Regions from separate parts of the Methylobacterium brachiatum genome, predicted to be linked through region 1. Evidence: predicted binding sites of a transcription regulator. Region 1 holds the regulator's gene; each other region holds the start of a gene.
What was found. Region 1 encodes LexA, which represses DNA repair genes until DNA is damaged. Its sites were predicted from a motif close to TGTTCNNNNTGTGTTCNG; they were not measured.
Positions count from the first base shown of each region.

Region 2: a site for LexA is predicted at 2,471-2,488, ahead of BMZ47_RS14470 (LexA family protein). Genes of this name have one in related genera too.
Region 3: a site for LexA is predicted at 2,599-2,616, ahead of BMZ47_RS26320 (ATP-dependent helicase). Genes of this name have one in related genera too.

Region 1 is NZ_FOQW01000004.1:219,755-224,035, forward strand. Features, by position in the region: gene BMZ47_RS05335 (Mu transposase C-terminal domain-containing protein) at 1-179, opposite strand, end outside; gene BMZ47_RS05340 (helix-turn-helix domain-containing protein) at 341-568, opposite strand; gene BMZ47_RS27855 (hypothetical protein) at 640-1,107, shown strand; gene lexA (transcriptional repressor LexA) at 1,436-2,155, shown strand; gene BMZ47_RS05350 (ComEC/Rec2 family competence protein) at 2,149-4,281, opposite strand, start outside.
Region 2 is NZ_FOQW01000010.1:44,792-49,072, forward strand. Features, by position in the region: gene BMZ47_RS14460 (hypothetical protein) at 1-306, opposite strand, end outside; gene BMZ47_RS14465 (Y-family DNA polymerase) at 675-2,003, opposite strand; gene BMZ47_RS14470 (LexA family protein) at 2,000-2,452, opposite strand; gene BMZ47_RS14475 (ATP-binding protein) at 3,192-4,281, shown strand, end outside.
Region 3 is NZ_FOQW01000030.1:2,323-6,603, reverse strand. Features, by position in the region: gene BMZ47_RS26320 (ATP-dependent helicase) at 231-2,588, opposite strand; gene BMZ47_RS26315 (AsmA family protein) at 2,764-4,281, shown strand, end outside.

The DNA of each region.
Region 1 (4,281 bases):
GCGGCCCGGCGCTCACGCGAGCCCTTCGGATGAGCCAGTGCAGGGCGAAGGAAGTAGGCCCACCACTCGGCTGCCTTGAGCGCCTTTGCAGACGGGTTCAACGACCCTTCAACGGGCGTGTGCGCTGACTGAATGCGGAGTTGAAGGTCGGCCGGCAGGCTATCGACCCGGACCTTCAAGTGAGTACCAGCCCTGCCGCCTCGACCATGCACAGGCATTGTGAGCATGTTCGCTCCCCGCCAAGGGAGACCGCGCGCCGCCCGCAGAAGAGCATTTCTCGCCTTCCGCTGAGAGATGCCGGCGACGTGAGCCAGGTCAGGCCCTGAGATCCACTCCGCGGTCATGCGGCGTTTTCGATCTCAGAAGCGACTCGGAGGATGCGAATACGAAGATCGATGGCGCGACGACCTAAGGACTGCCCCCTGAGGGCACGGTAGGCGAGGCGCCGATCGATGCCTTGCGCCATAAGCCAAGCGTTCAAAGACGTGCCAGCAGACACGAAGGTCGCTCGGATCCGCTGGTACTCGCGATCGTAGTCAGCTGCGGTGTCGTGGAGGATGGCTGTCATGCTATCGTACCCAAGGTCCGACAAAAGATGACATTTTGTGTCATCTTTTGTCAAGTTAGGGTGCGCGTGTCATGTCAGATGTCGAAGCCGAAATAAACGCGATGAAAATGCGGCTTGGCGTCGAATTAGACAGGGACCTCGCCGAAGAACTCAAAATCGTTCCCACTTCTGTGGCAGCGTGGCGCCGCAGGGGAAAGGTTCCCGATAAGTACAAGCTACGATATAAGATTGCTAAAGATGTACAAGAGATCCGATCTCAATCGTCATATCCGCATGGACTTCATGACGCTTATGTTTTCGCGCTGATCGCTATAGTCGCTTCCAAATTTCAGAGCGGTGGTGACTGGGACGATAGTTCTGTCGACGGGTTCGAGTTGGCTTGGATTGGTCAGAAATTATCGGCATTGCACCGTTCTCTAGCCAGCGAGCTGCGCTATGACCTCAGCCGCGAGAAACTGAGGACACGCTTTGACGACATAAGAGCGGAGATAGACGAAAAGGGCGTGTCAGCTTGGCTGGATGACCGTTTGTCATCTTAGCTGAGGTCCGCAATAGGGTCCGCAATCGGACAGATAGCAAACGCTGGGTCCGCAAAAAGCTGTTCCGTTAAAGCGGGTTACTCATAACTGGCGGCCGTTGAGAACGCCGACTAGGTTCCCCAATCGGAGCAAGCTAAGCCCCTGACGTGAAACGAATTTTCTGTCGTCGTCGCCAATTAGCGATGACATAGCCGTCGCCAAATTGGCTTCGCCGCCCCAAAGCTTGGCCGGATCAGGCTTGCGGAACACTTGCGGAACGTTTAACGTGTTCGTGATTTGTTTCCGAGGCCGCGTCGATGCGGTCCGCCAAGCCGCGAGTCCCCCGTCGATGCTCACGCGCAAGCAATTGGACCTCCTGCGTTTCATCCAGAGCCGCATGCAGGAATGCGGCGTCCCGCCCTCGTTCGACGAGATGAAGGACGCCCTCGATCTGAAGTCCAAGTCGGGCATCCACCGGCTGATCACGGCCCTGGAGGAGCGCGGCTTCCTGCGGCGCCTGCCGAATCGGGCGCGGGCCATCGAGGTGATCCGCATCCCCGAGAGCCTGTCGCAGGCCGCCGCGCCGCCGGCCGAGCCCCGCCGCTTCACCCCGAGCGTGGTCGAAGGTGGCAAGTCCAAGCTGCCGCCCCAGCCCGCGACCACCCGGATGATCGATGATGGCGGGCGCGCCATCTCGATTCCGGTGATGGGCCGGATCGCGGCCGGTACGCCGGTCTCGGCGATCCAGAACCAGAGCCACGCCATCACCATGTCGCCGGACTTCCTGGCCGGCGGCGAGCATTACGCCCTCGAAGTGCGCGGCGATTCGATGGTCGATGCCGGCATCCTGGACGGCGACCTCGTGGTGATCCGCAAGCAGGACACGGCCAATACCGGCGACATCATCGTGGCGCTGATCGACGACGAGGAGGCCACGCTGAAGCGCCTGCGTCGCCGCGGCTCCTCGATCGCCCTGGAGGCCGCCAACCCGGCCTACGAGACCCGCGTGCTCGGACCCGACCGGGTCCAGATCCAGGGCCGGCTCGTCAGCCTCGTCCGCCGCTACTGAAGCGGCTCGGCCGGCGCGTCGCCGGGCGCGGCTTCGGGACCGGCGGCGTCGGGCTCGGACGGGATCGGGGCGCCGGGAGCGGGCGTTTCGGTCCGCTGCACCGGTGACGGCCCGGCATTGGGGGACGGTCGCCAGGGAACGGAGCGGCCCTCGTCGTGGGCATAGCGAACCGTGAATCCCGCGCGGTCGGCCCGAAGGGCGACGGCGCCGTGGGCGGCGAGCGCCCGGCGGTCGATCACCAGCGGCGCGTGGCAGGTCGGCGGCGCGGCGAACCGGGTGATCAGCACGGCCGCCCGGGCGCAATCCTCCGCGAAGGCGCGCCGGTCGCGGACCAGGGCGATGGCGCGGCCATCCGGCAGGCGCGCGGTGCAGCCGAGACGGTCGCAGCGTCCGCTCTGCGCGACACCGCCGATCACGGTTTTGGCCGACCGGCCGTCGCCATCCGCCTTCAGCCACTGCTCCAGCACGAAGGCCGACGGGCTGCCCAGCGCTGCCAGGCGCCCATCGGTCCCGCGCACGGCCGCGCCGCCGCCCTGCCGGTCGATATAGAGGTCGAAGCGGTCCGGCATCGCGGCGAGGCCGAGCCCCAGCAGGGCGGGCGGCAGGGCGAGCCAGCGCAGCCGCGAGACCGGGAGCGTGGCCAGGAGCAGCCCCGCCGCCAGCAGCACCAGCGCGCCGGTGCCGAAAGCCGGCAGCACCAGGGTGGCCCGATCGAAGCCGGCGATCCACTCCGAGATCGCCAGCATGCCGCCCACCGCCTGCCCCATCAGCCACCAGACCGGCCGGTCGAGGGCGAAAGGATAGGCCAGGATCCCGATCACCGCCGCGGGCATCACCACCAGCGAGACGAGCGGCAGGGTCAGGGCGTTGCCGATCAGCCCGAATGGCTGGATCGTCTGGAAATGGTAGGTGGCGAATGGCGCGGTGGCGATCTGCGCCACGAGCGTCGTCGCCAGGGTACCGGTCACGGCCGCGAGGCCGGTGCCGACGAGCCGCTCGATCCGCCCTGCCCCCGGCCGCCGGAACAGGCCGCCGTCGATCAGCCGCGCGCAGGCGATCAGCCCGGCCACCGCCCCGAACGACATCTGGAAGCTCGGCCCCAACAAACCCTCGGGCTCCCGTGCCAGGGCGATCAAAGCGGCGAGCGCCAGGTTGCGCATCGACAAAGCCGGTCGGTCGACCAGGATCGCGCCCAGCATGATCAGGGTCATGATCAGCGAGCGCTCGGCGGCGATGTCCCAGCCCGAGAAGGCGCAATAGGCGGTGACGCCCAGCATCGCGAACCCGGCGGCGATCTTCTTGATCGGCCAGACCAGGGCGCAGAACGGGACGAAGGCGAGCAATGCTCGCACCAGCCAAAAGACCACGCCGGCGGCCAGCACCATGTGGAGGCCCGAGATGGAGACGACGTGATAGATGCCCGCGGCCCGGAGCGCGTCGTTGGCGGCCGGCCCGATCAGCCCGCGCTTGCCCGTCACGAGCGCGGCCGCCACCGCTCCCGCCTGGCCGCCCTCGGCTTGCGCGATCCGGCGCGTCAGCGCGTTGCGGGCCTCGTCCAGCAGGGCCGCGAGCCGCAGGCGCAGCGGCGGCGGTGCGGGCGGCGCCTGAACCGTGATCACGCCGATCAGCGAGCCCACCGCGCCGATCCCCTGGAAATAGGCATCCCGGGCGAAGTCGTAGCCGCCGGGTCGTGCCGCCTCGGGCGGCGGTAGCAATCGTGCCGTGGCGGCGATGAAATCCCCGGGCCGCAGGGGCGGCGCCGTCCGGAACGAGACCCGGACCCGGAGCGGCCTCACCGCCGGATCGAGCCCGGCGAAGCTCTCGACCCGGATCACGAGCCGGGCACCGACCTCGCGCTCGTCCAGCGCCTCGATCATTCCGGTGAGCGGCCCGATGGTGGTCCGGGACAGGATCGGGGCCGCCACCTGCCCGACCCGCCAGGTCGCCGCGGCGAAGCCGAGGAAGCCGGCAGCCAGCGCCAGCGCGAGAGCCAGGCTCCCCGGCCGCGCGCCCAGGAACGGCACCGGCGCGAGCGCCAGCGCCGCCCCGACGAGCGGCGCGGCCAGAAAGGGCGTCCCGTCCGCGCCCGCGAAGAACACCAGGATCCCGGTGCCGAACGCCACCGC
Region 2 (4,281 bases), on a different contig from region 1:
GCCCTGCAGGGGCGTTTCAGCCACGCGAATGGCCTCTTGCATCGCCGCATCCATCGCAGCCTCGATCGAACCCTGGGACGATCTTGGGTGCTCTTCCATCAGGTACTCGATACCTGTGCGCAGGATCCGCAGTTGCATGTCGTTTACGATCGGCTTGCGGGCCGTTCCGTTCAGAATGCCGATAAGTTCGTTCATCGGCTTGTCGGGGTCGTCCATGTATTGACCAGCATCAAGATCGACTAAATTCTTGATGGAGCGATCCAGCTTTTCGAGCTTATTCTTATCGGCATGGCGGACGTTTCGCATTTGAGGGCTCTTTTATGTGCTGAATTACAGACCAATCGAAACGCCAGCGCTGAGGCAGAGATACATCGGAAGGCGCCCACAGCTATTGAAGGCAGCGGAAACTTACTCTGCGAATTTTTATTGTCAATCAATCAAGCAGTACAATATTATGAACACGATCCGTGTTTACATGGGTCGTGTTTATGATCACTCGATGAAATTAATACTTTGCGGCTCAATCTTCGCTTTTAGAGCGCCGATCAGCAGCACAGCGCGCTGGAACCCTGTATCTGCCGGCAGGGCAGCCCGTGGGATTTGGCAGCGCCGCTGGCCTGGGCGACCGGAGTGAACATGGATCGTGGGCACGCGGACAGGCGCCAGTGCGCCGATCAGGCGTGGGCCACCGGCAGCTCGCCCACCTGGGTCGTGTAGCGCGGCGTGCGCATCTCGAACTTCGTGTTCCAGCCCCGTTTGGCCACCAGCCCTGCCCGGGCCGGCACCACGGCGCCGCGGCCCCAGCGAGCGTTACAGGCGTCCATGGCCGCCATCAGCGGCCCTGACCGCTCCCGATCCATGGCGCCGATCAAGGCCCGCGGGCTGTGCGACAGCGGCACCAGGTCGTTGGTGATGATGCCGGCCTTCGAGTACCGCCACGGCCGCTGCCCAGGCTCGCGCCAGGTCTTGGCCACGCCCAGCTGCGCCGCCTTGATCAGCGCCAGGGTGTCGTTGGTGTGCTCGGGCAGGGAGACGGTGGTGGACACCGACCGCATCGGGGCATCCCTGTCGTGCTCGGACGTGTGGTAAAAAATTGACACGTGATTGGTGGCCAGCCCCTCCCGCCGCAGCTTCTCGCCCAGCCGGGTGGCGTGCGCGGCCACGGCCTCCTCGAGCACCGCCCGTTCGGTGATGCGGCTGCTGAACGAGCGCGTCACGGCGCAGCCCTTCCGCCGGGCCGGGACCATTTCCAGCGGCAGGCAGGCCAGCCCGCGCAGCTCGTGAATGATGCGCTCGCCGACCACGGTCAGGCCCTTGCGCACCGGCCTGGGGTCGAGGTCGCGCAGATCCGCCACGCTCTCGACGCCCATCGCTTCCAGCTTCGCCAGCGAGGCCCGGCCGATGCCCCACACCTCGGCCACGTCGATTCGGCAGAGCCAGTGGGCGTAGGCCGCCGGGTCGGTCAGGTCGCACACGCCCTGCAACTCGGGCACGGTCTTGGCGATGTGGTTGGCAAGCTTCGCCAGCGTCTTGGTGGGGCCGATGCCGACGCAGGTGGGGATCCCCGTCCAGGCCAACACGGTGGCCCGCAGATCCCGGGCGAGTTCCACCCGCAGCCCCGGCGCCACATCCGACAGGTTCAGAAAGCTCTCATCGATCGAGTAGATTTCGACCTGGGGGGCGAACTGGCGGTACACGGCGTTGGTGCGCCCGCTCATGTCGCCATAGAGCGTGTAGTTCGAGGAGAATACCCGCACGCCCTGGGCCCGGCACATCTCCCGGATCTTGAAGAACGGATCCCCCATTTTGATGCCGAGCGCCTTGGCCTCGGCCGTGCGGGCGATCGCGCAGCCATCGTTGTTCGACAGCACGATGATGGGCACCCGGGCCAGCCTGGGGTCAAACACCCGCTCGCAGCTGCAGTAGAAGCTGTTGCCATCGATCAGCGCCACCGCGCGGCCGCCGCCGATCCGGTCGCGCAGACGCGCGGCCGGATCGCTCACGCCAACCGCCCACGGGCGATGTGCCAGCGGATCGAAAAGCGCACCACGCCCCAGATCACGCCCTCGCCCATCTCCTCGACGGCGAAGGCCGGCAGATCCGGATTGCAGAACGCCAGCCGAGCCACGTTGCCGTCGATCACTAAGCGCTTGCAGCTCATCTGCCCGTCGATGGCAGCCACCACCACGCTGCCGTGGCCGGGCTTCAAGCTACGGTCCACGCACGCCAGGTCGCGGTCGTAGATGCCGGCGGCCTCCATCGAGGAGCCCGCGATACGCCACAGGAAGGTCGCTGGCGGGTTCGGCACCAACCACCGCGGCAGTTCCAGCGCGCCCTCAAGGAAATCGTCTGCAGGCGACGGGAAGCCCGCGCAGAGCGCGTGCCCGATCAGGGGCACGCGCACGGCGTCGGGGCTGCCCATCTGCAGTTCCTCGATGCGCTCGATATGCACGGCGACCACGATCCGAACCAGAACACAGTAAGAACAAAGCCGACCGACGGCCTGGGTTCAACCGATATGCTGGATCCGGCGAATATCGCGGTGGGCGGCTGTGGATGGGTCGAAGAAAGTTGAACGAAATGCTGGTGTTACGGCTTCCGAGCGCCGGTGGTGCCGGGCCGGCATCGGCCCTGGCGGCCAAGCCCATCGACCTGACTGCACGTGAGGCGGCGGGCGCGGAATTCATAGTGGATGACGGCAAAGGGCCCGGCATGCGCTTGCGCCCCAGCGCTAGCTCATCAAGTGGTGCGCCGGCCGGTAATGGCTGACGGAAACGTGGCCTGGACGCAACATTGGCCCGCTCGCCCTCGTTGCCTTCAGCCGGGATATCCGGCGCGCCCACGACGTCCTGGCGCCTCTGGGACAGCATCTTGCGCTGACCCTTCTGACCGCGGTCTCTGGCAGGATGAAGCAATTCTTAGCGCGGTCTTGGATGCGCTGAAGCCGCGGCCGGCAGCGACCCGTCTGCGGGTGTGCCGGCGCACGGCGGGTCGACGCTTTGCGAAGGCGGTAACGCAATCCTGGTAGGACCGAATCGGGATAGGATGTCACTAGGAGTGATTGGCGCCAGCCACAATGGCTGTTTGCCTCATTGCGGGTCTGTCAATTTTCCGCTCTCAGGATAAATGTCTAGGGCCAATCGTCGTGTCATTTTGTACCGCAGAAATCGTCCGCCAAGGCCGAGTTTGAGATGAGCGAGCAACACTATCGCGTCCGCGTCGAAGGCGACCATATCCGGAAGCTCTCCAGCGCAAAGCCCATTCAGGCAGCAGCTGAACTCATCTGGAACGCTGTCGATGCCGACGCGACCCGCGTCGACGTTGAAATCGACACGGATGACTTGGCCACGAAAGCCATCAACATCCGAGACAACGGACATGGAATCCCGCGTTCTGAGGTTGAGTACTTATTTGCAAAGATTGGCGGATCTTGGAAATCTCACGGCAATCGCTCGAAATTGAAAAGAAGGATGCTTCACGGCAAAGAGGGCAAGGGACGCTATAAAGCTCTTGCGCTTGGCCGAGTGGCGGAATGGACGGTTAGATATCTCGACGCTGGAAAACTTTTACAATACAAGATAACGATCATTCGGGATAAGCTCGAAGATGTTGCGGCCACCGAGGCGGTCGAGGTCGATCGACAGTTGGGGACCGGGGTCGAAGTCCGCATTACAGAACTTGACAGAACCTTTAGATCGCTTGATCCGGCGAATGCCATACAATCGCTATCTGAGGTGTTTGCGCTGTATTTAACAGATTATTCTGACGTGAGGATATTTTTCGACAATGGCGAACTTGATCCTAGTCAGATAATATTGGGGCGGGAAACGTACTCGCTTCCACCGATTATCGATGACGGCTCTACATATCCCGTTGAAGTGGAAATAATCGAGTGGAAATCATCATCTGAGCGATGGGTCTTTCTCTGCGGCCCTGAGGGATTCCCCTTCCATAGAGTGGCCCCTCGATTCCACACTCCGGGCTTCCAGTTTACCGCATACTTGAAATCACCATTCATAGGCGTGCTTCAGCAGCAAGGGCTTCTCGATCTCGCTGAGATGAGTGCACCCCTTCAGGCCGCCTATGAGGCTGCCTCCGACAAAATTAAAGAATTTTCACGCGCTAAAGAGATCGACGCCGCAAAATCTGAGATCGATCAGTGGAAAGCTGAGTCAATTTATCCTTACGCGGCAGAGCCGGTCACGTCCGTCGAGAAAGCCGAGAGGAAGGTCTTCGATATAGTTGCTTTAAATGTAAACAAGCACCTGACTGAATTTTCAG
Region 3 (4,281 bases), on a different contig from region 1:
GCACCAACGCGATTCGCACCCGACGATTGCGCGGCGGGTGTGACTAGGGGGTGACGGTTGATGCTGCGGCGCGGAAAAAGCCGTCCGGCTGGCAAGGCTGCATCAGGCCGATGGCCGGGGACACGGGGCGACGCGGCATCCTGCACGACCGCGATCCTCTCCGCCCGCACGGGCGAAGCCGGCCGACCCTGCCGCCCTGAAACGTCCGGGCTTGATCGGCGGGACTGACTTCATCCGGGCTGGATGAAGCTGTCGAGAACCATTTTCCGGCCGGCTTTATCGAAGTCAACGGTGAGCTTGTTGCCGTCGACGCCGGCGACGGTCCCGGGGCCGAACTTCATGTGGAAGACCCGCTGGCCGTCCTGGAAGGCGGAGGGCGCGCCGGTCGACTTGGCGATCAGCTCGCCCTCGATCTGGCGCGGCCCGCCGGACCGGCCGCCCGGGGCGCTGCCGAAGCCGGACCGGTTGCCGGAGCCCGCGGCGGTGTTGGCCTGGGCGCGCTGCCAGCCGGGCGTACCGTAGCTCGACCCGAACGGCGTCGGGTTGCGGTCGAACCGCGAGGCGCCGGCCGAGAAATGCGCGGGCGCCTCGACCACGTCGACGGCCGATTCCGGCAATTCGTCGATGAACCGGGACGGGATGGTCGAGGACCACAGGCCGTGGATCCGCCGGTTGACCGCAAACGACAGCTTGGCGCGCTTGCGCGCCCGGGTCAGACCGACATGGGCGAGGCGCCGCTCTTCTTCCAACCCGGCCCGGCCGCTCTCGTCGAGCGCCCGCTGGTTGGGGAACAGGCCGTCCTCCCAGCCGGGCAGGAACACGGTGTCGAATTCCAGCCCCTTGGCGGCGTGGAGCGTCATCAGCGAGACCCGCTCGGCGCCCTCGGCCTCGGAGGCCTCCATCACCAGGGAGACGTGCTCTAGGAAGGCCGCCATGTCGGGGAATTCCTCCATCGAGCGGACGAATTCCTTGAGGTTCTCCAGGCGGCCGGCGGCGTCGGCGGACCGGTCCTTCTGCCACATCTCGGTGTAGCCGGATTCCTCCAGGATGGTCTGGGCGACTTCGCTATGCGGCTGCGTCTCGATGAGGCGGGCCCAGCGGGAGAAGCTCTCGGTCAGCGCCCGCAGGGTCGCCCGGACCCGGGGCTTCAGCTCGTCGGTCTCGCACAGGCGCTGGGCGGCGATCAGCAGCGGCAGGCGGTTGGCGCGGCCGTAGGTGTGGAGTTGCTGCAGGGTGGCGTCGCCCAGGCCGCGCTTGGGCGTGTTCACGATCCGCTCGAAGGCGAGGTCGTCGCTGACATTCATGGTGACGCGCAGGTAGGCCAGCGCGTCGCGGATCTCGGCGCGCTCGTAGAAGCGTGGGCCGCCGATCACCCGGTAGGGCAGGCCGAGCTGGACGAAGCGATCCTCGATCTCGCGCATCTGCGCCGAGATCCGCACCAGCACGGCGATCTCCGAGAGCGGGTGCTGCTTGGCCTGCAGGGATTCGATCGCCTCGGCGAGCTGGCGCGCCTCCTCCTCGGAATCCCAGGCGCCGGTGACGGTGACGCGCTCGCCCGGCTCGTCCTCGGTGCGCAGGGTCTTGCCCAGCCGGCTCTCGTTCTTGGCGATCAGGCCCGAGGCGGCGGCCAGGATATGGCCGGTGGAGCGGTAGTTGCGCTCCAGGCGCACCACCACGGCGCCCGGGAAATCGTGCTCGAAGCGCAGGATGTTGTCGACCTCGGCGCCGCGCCAGCCGTAGATCGACTGGTCGTCGTCGCCCACGCAGGCGATGTTTTTTCGCGATTGCGCGAGCAGCCTGAGCCACAGGTACTGGGCGACGTTGGTGTCCTGGTACTCGTCCACCAGGATGTAGCGGAACCGGTCCTGGTAATTGGCCAGGATGTCCGGGTTCTCACGCCAGAGCTTGAGGCAAAGTAGCAGAAGATCGCCGAAATCGACGGCGTTGAGCGTCGCGAGCCGGGCCTGGTAGGCGGCGTAGAGCGCGCCGCCCTTGCCGAACGCGAAGGAGGTCGCCTCGCCCGGCGGGACCTGCTCGGGGCCGAGGCCGCGATTCTTCCAGCCGTCGATCGTGTGGGCCAGCGCCCGGGCCGGCCAGCGCTTCTCGTCGATGTTCTGGTCGGCGATCACCTGCTTCATCAGGCGCAGCTGGTCGTCGGTGCCGAGGATGGTGAAGTCCGACTTCAGCCCGACCAGCTCGGCATGGCGCCGCAGGATCTTGGTGCCGATGGCGTGGAACGTGCCGAGCCAGGGCATGCCCTCGCCGGCCGGGCCGATCAGCGCGCCGATCCGGTGCTTCATCTCCCGGGCGGCCTTGTTGGTGAAGGTCACCGACAGGATGTCGTAGGGGCGGGCGCGGCCGGTGGCGATCAGGTGGGCGATCCGGGTGGTCAGGACCCGGGTCTTGCCGGTGCCGGCCCCGGCCAGAACCAGCACCGGACCCTCCGTCGCCTCGACGGCGCGGCGCTGCTCGGGGTTGAGCCCTTCCAGATAGCTGGCGGCGTCCCGCCGGAGGGCGCCCATGGCGCGGGCGGCGATGGAGGTCGGAGCGCCGTCCCCGGCGGGCTGCGCGTGCGGGCCATTCTGCATTCCGCTTCCCTGGACCAAATCGCGAACGGCGTCGAGGGTGTTCGGGGCGGCGCGGCCCTCTGGCGCCGTCCGGGACTTATCGTGCTATGGCCGGTCGCAGGTTGCCCAGGGGGGCACGCGACGGCGGGGCATCACGGTGCCGCGACCGCGCGGGGTGGTTCGCGGAACGGTGAGCGTGCGTGATCTTCTGACCGCGCTGGCGGGCGCCGTCATCCTGGTTCTCGTCGCGGCGCTGGCCGTCCCGCCCGTCATCGATTGGCAGGCCCAGCGCGGCCTCGTCGACCGGGCGCTCGCCCGGTCCCTGGACGTTCCGGTCCGGACCGACGGCCGAATCGAGGTGCGGCTCCTGCCGTCGCCGCGGCTGCGCATCGACCGGCTGCATATCGGCACCGACCCGAACCGGCCGACCCTGGATGCCCGCTTCGTCAAGGCCGAGGTCGCGCTGGCGCCGCTGCTGAAGGGCGAGTTCCGCTTCACCGAGACGCGGGTGGGCCGCGCCGAGATCAAGCTCCCGGTGGCGGCGAGCGACGCCGTGCGGATCCCCTCCGACCTCGGCGAGGCCCTGCGCGCCCGCGACTTCGCCATCGAGGACCTGCACGTCCAGCAATTCCTCGTGACCACGCAGGTGCCGGCCACCGGCCGGACGGACCAGCTCTACGTCCAGGACCTGCACCTGCAGACCCCCGCCCTGATCGGGCCGTGGCGGGTGGAGGGCACGAGCGGCGGCGTCCCGTTCCGGGCGGTCAGCGGCACGCCGGGGGCCGACGGGCGGCTCGCCGTGAAGATCGCGGGCGGGGGCGACGCGCATCCGCGCTTCGAGGCGGATGCGCGCCTGGGCCTCGTCCCCAACGATGCCGACGGGACGACGCTGATCGAATCCGAGGGCTCGGCCCGCCTCGTGGTCGGGCCGCCGACCCAGGCGGCCGGCCCCTATCTGCCGTTCTCGCTGGGCGGGACGTTCAAGGCGCGCGGCGCGCAGGTGCGGTTCGAGGGTGTCGAACTCGCGATCGACCCGGGCGGGCGCGCCCTGCGCTTCGCCGGCACCGGCCGGCTCGATCTGCGCCAATGGCGCGCCAGCCTGAACCTGGAGGGCCGCCGCCTCGACCTCGACGCCTTCCTGACCTCGCCCGAGGGCCAGAACCTGATCGCCCGGGGCGTCCCGGATCTCGGGCGCGGCCTGCCGGCGATGCTCGACCTCGATCTCGCGGTGGGCAGCCTGGTGCTCGGCGGCGAGGAATGGTCGAACCTGGCGCTCGCCGGCACCGTCGAGCGCACGGGCGGCCTGCTGCTGCGCCGCCTGTCCGCGGTCGGCCCCGGCGACGCGGCCTTGAATGTCACCGGCCAGATCGAGGCGGCACCGTTCCACCTCACCGGCCCGGTGGCGCTGAATGCCCCCGATTCCGAGCCGCTCGGGCGCTATCTCCGCCGGCTCGGCCTGGAGGGGCCGCTGACTACGCTTCTCGACGGGCGCCGGATCGATGCCGCCGCCGACCTGTCCGCGGCGGCCTCCAGCCTGTCCCTGCGCAACCTGCGCCTCGGCCTCGGGCCGGCGCGCATCACCGGCAATGCCCGCTACACCGCCGCGGAGGCGGGCGCGCGCGGGCGCTTCGACGCCCAGATCCGCGCCAGCGGCATCGACATCGCCGCCCTGCCGCCTCTGGGCACCACCCTCGGCAGCCTGCGCGACCACGAC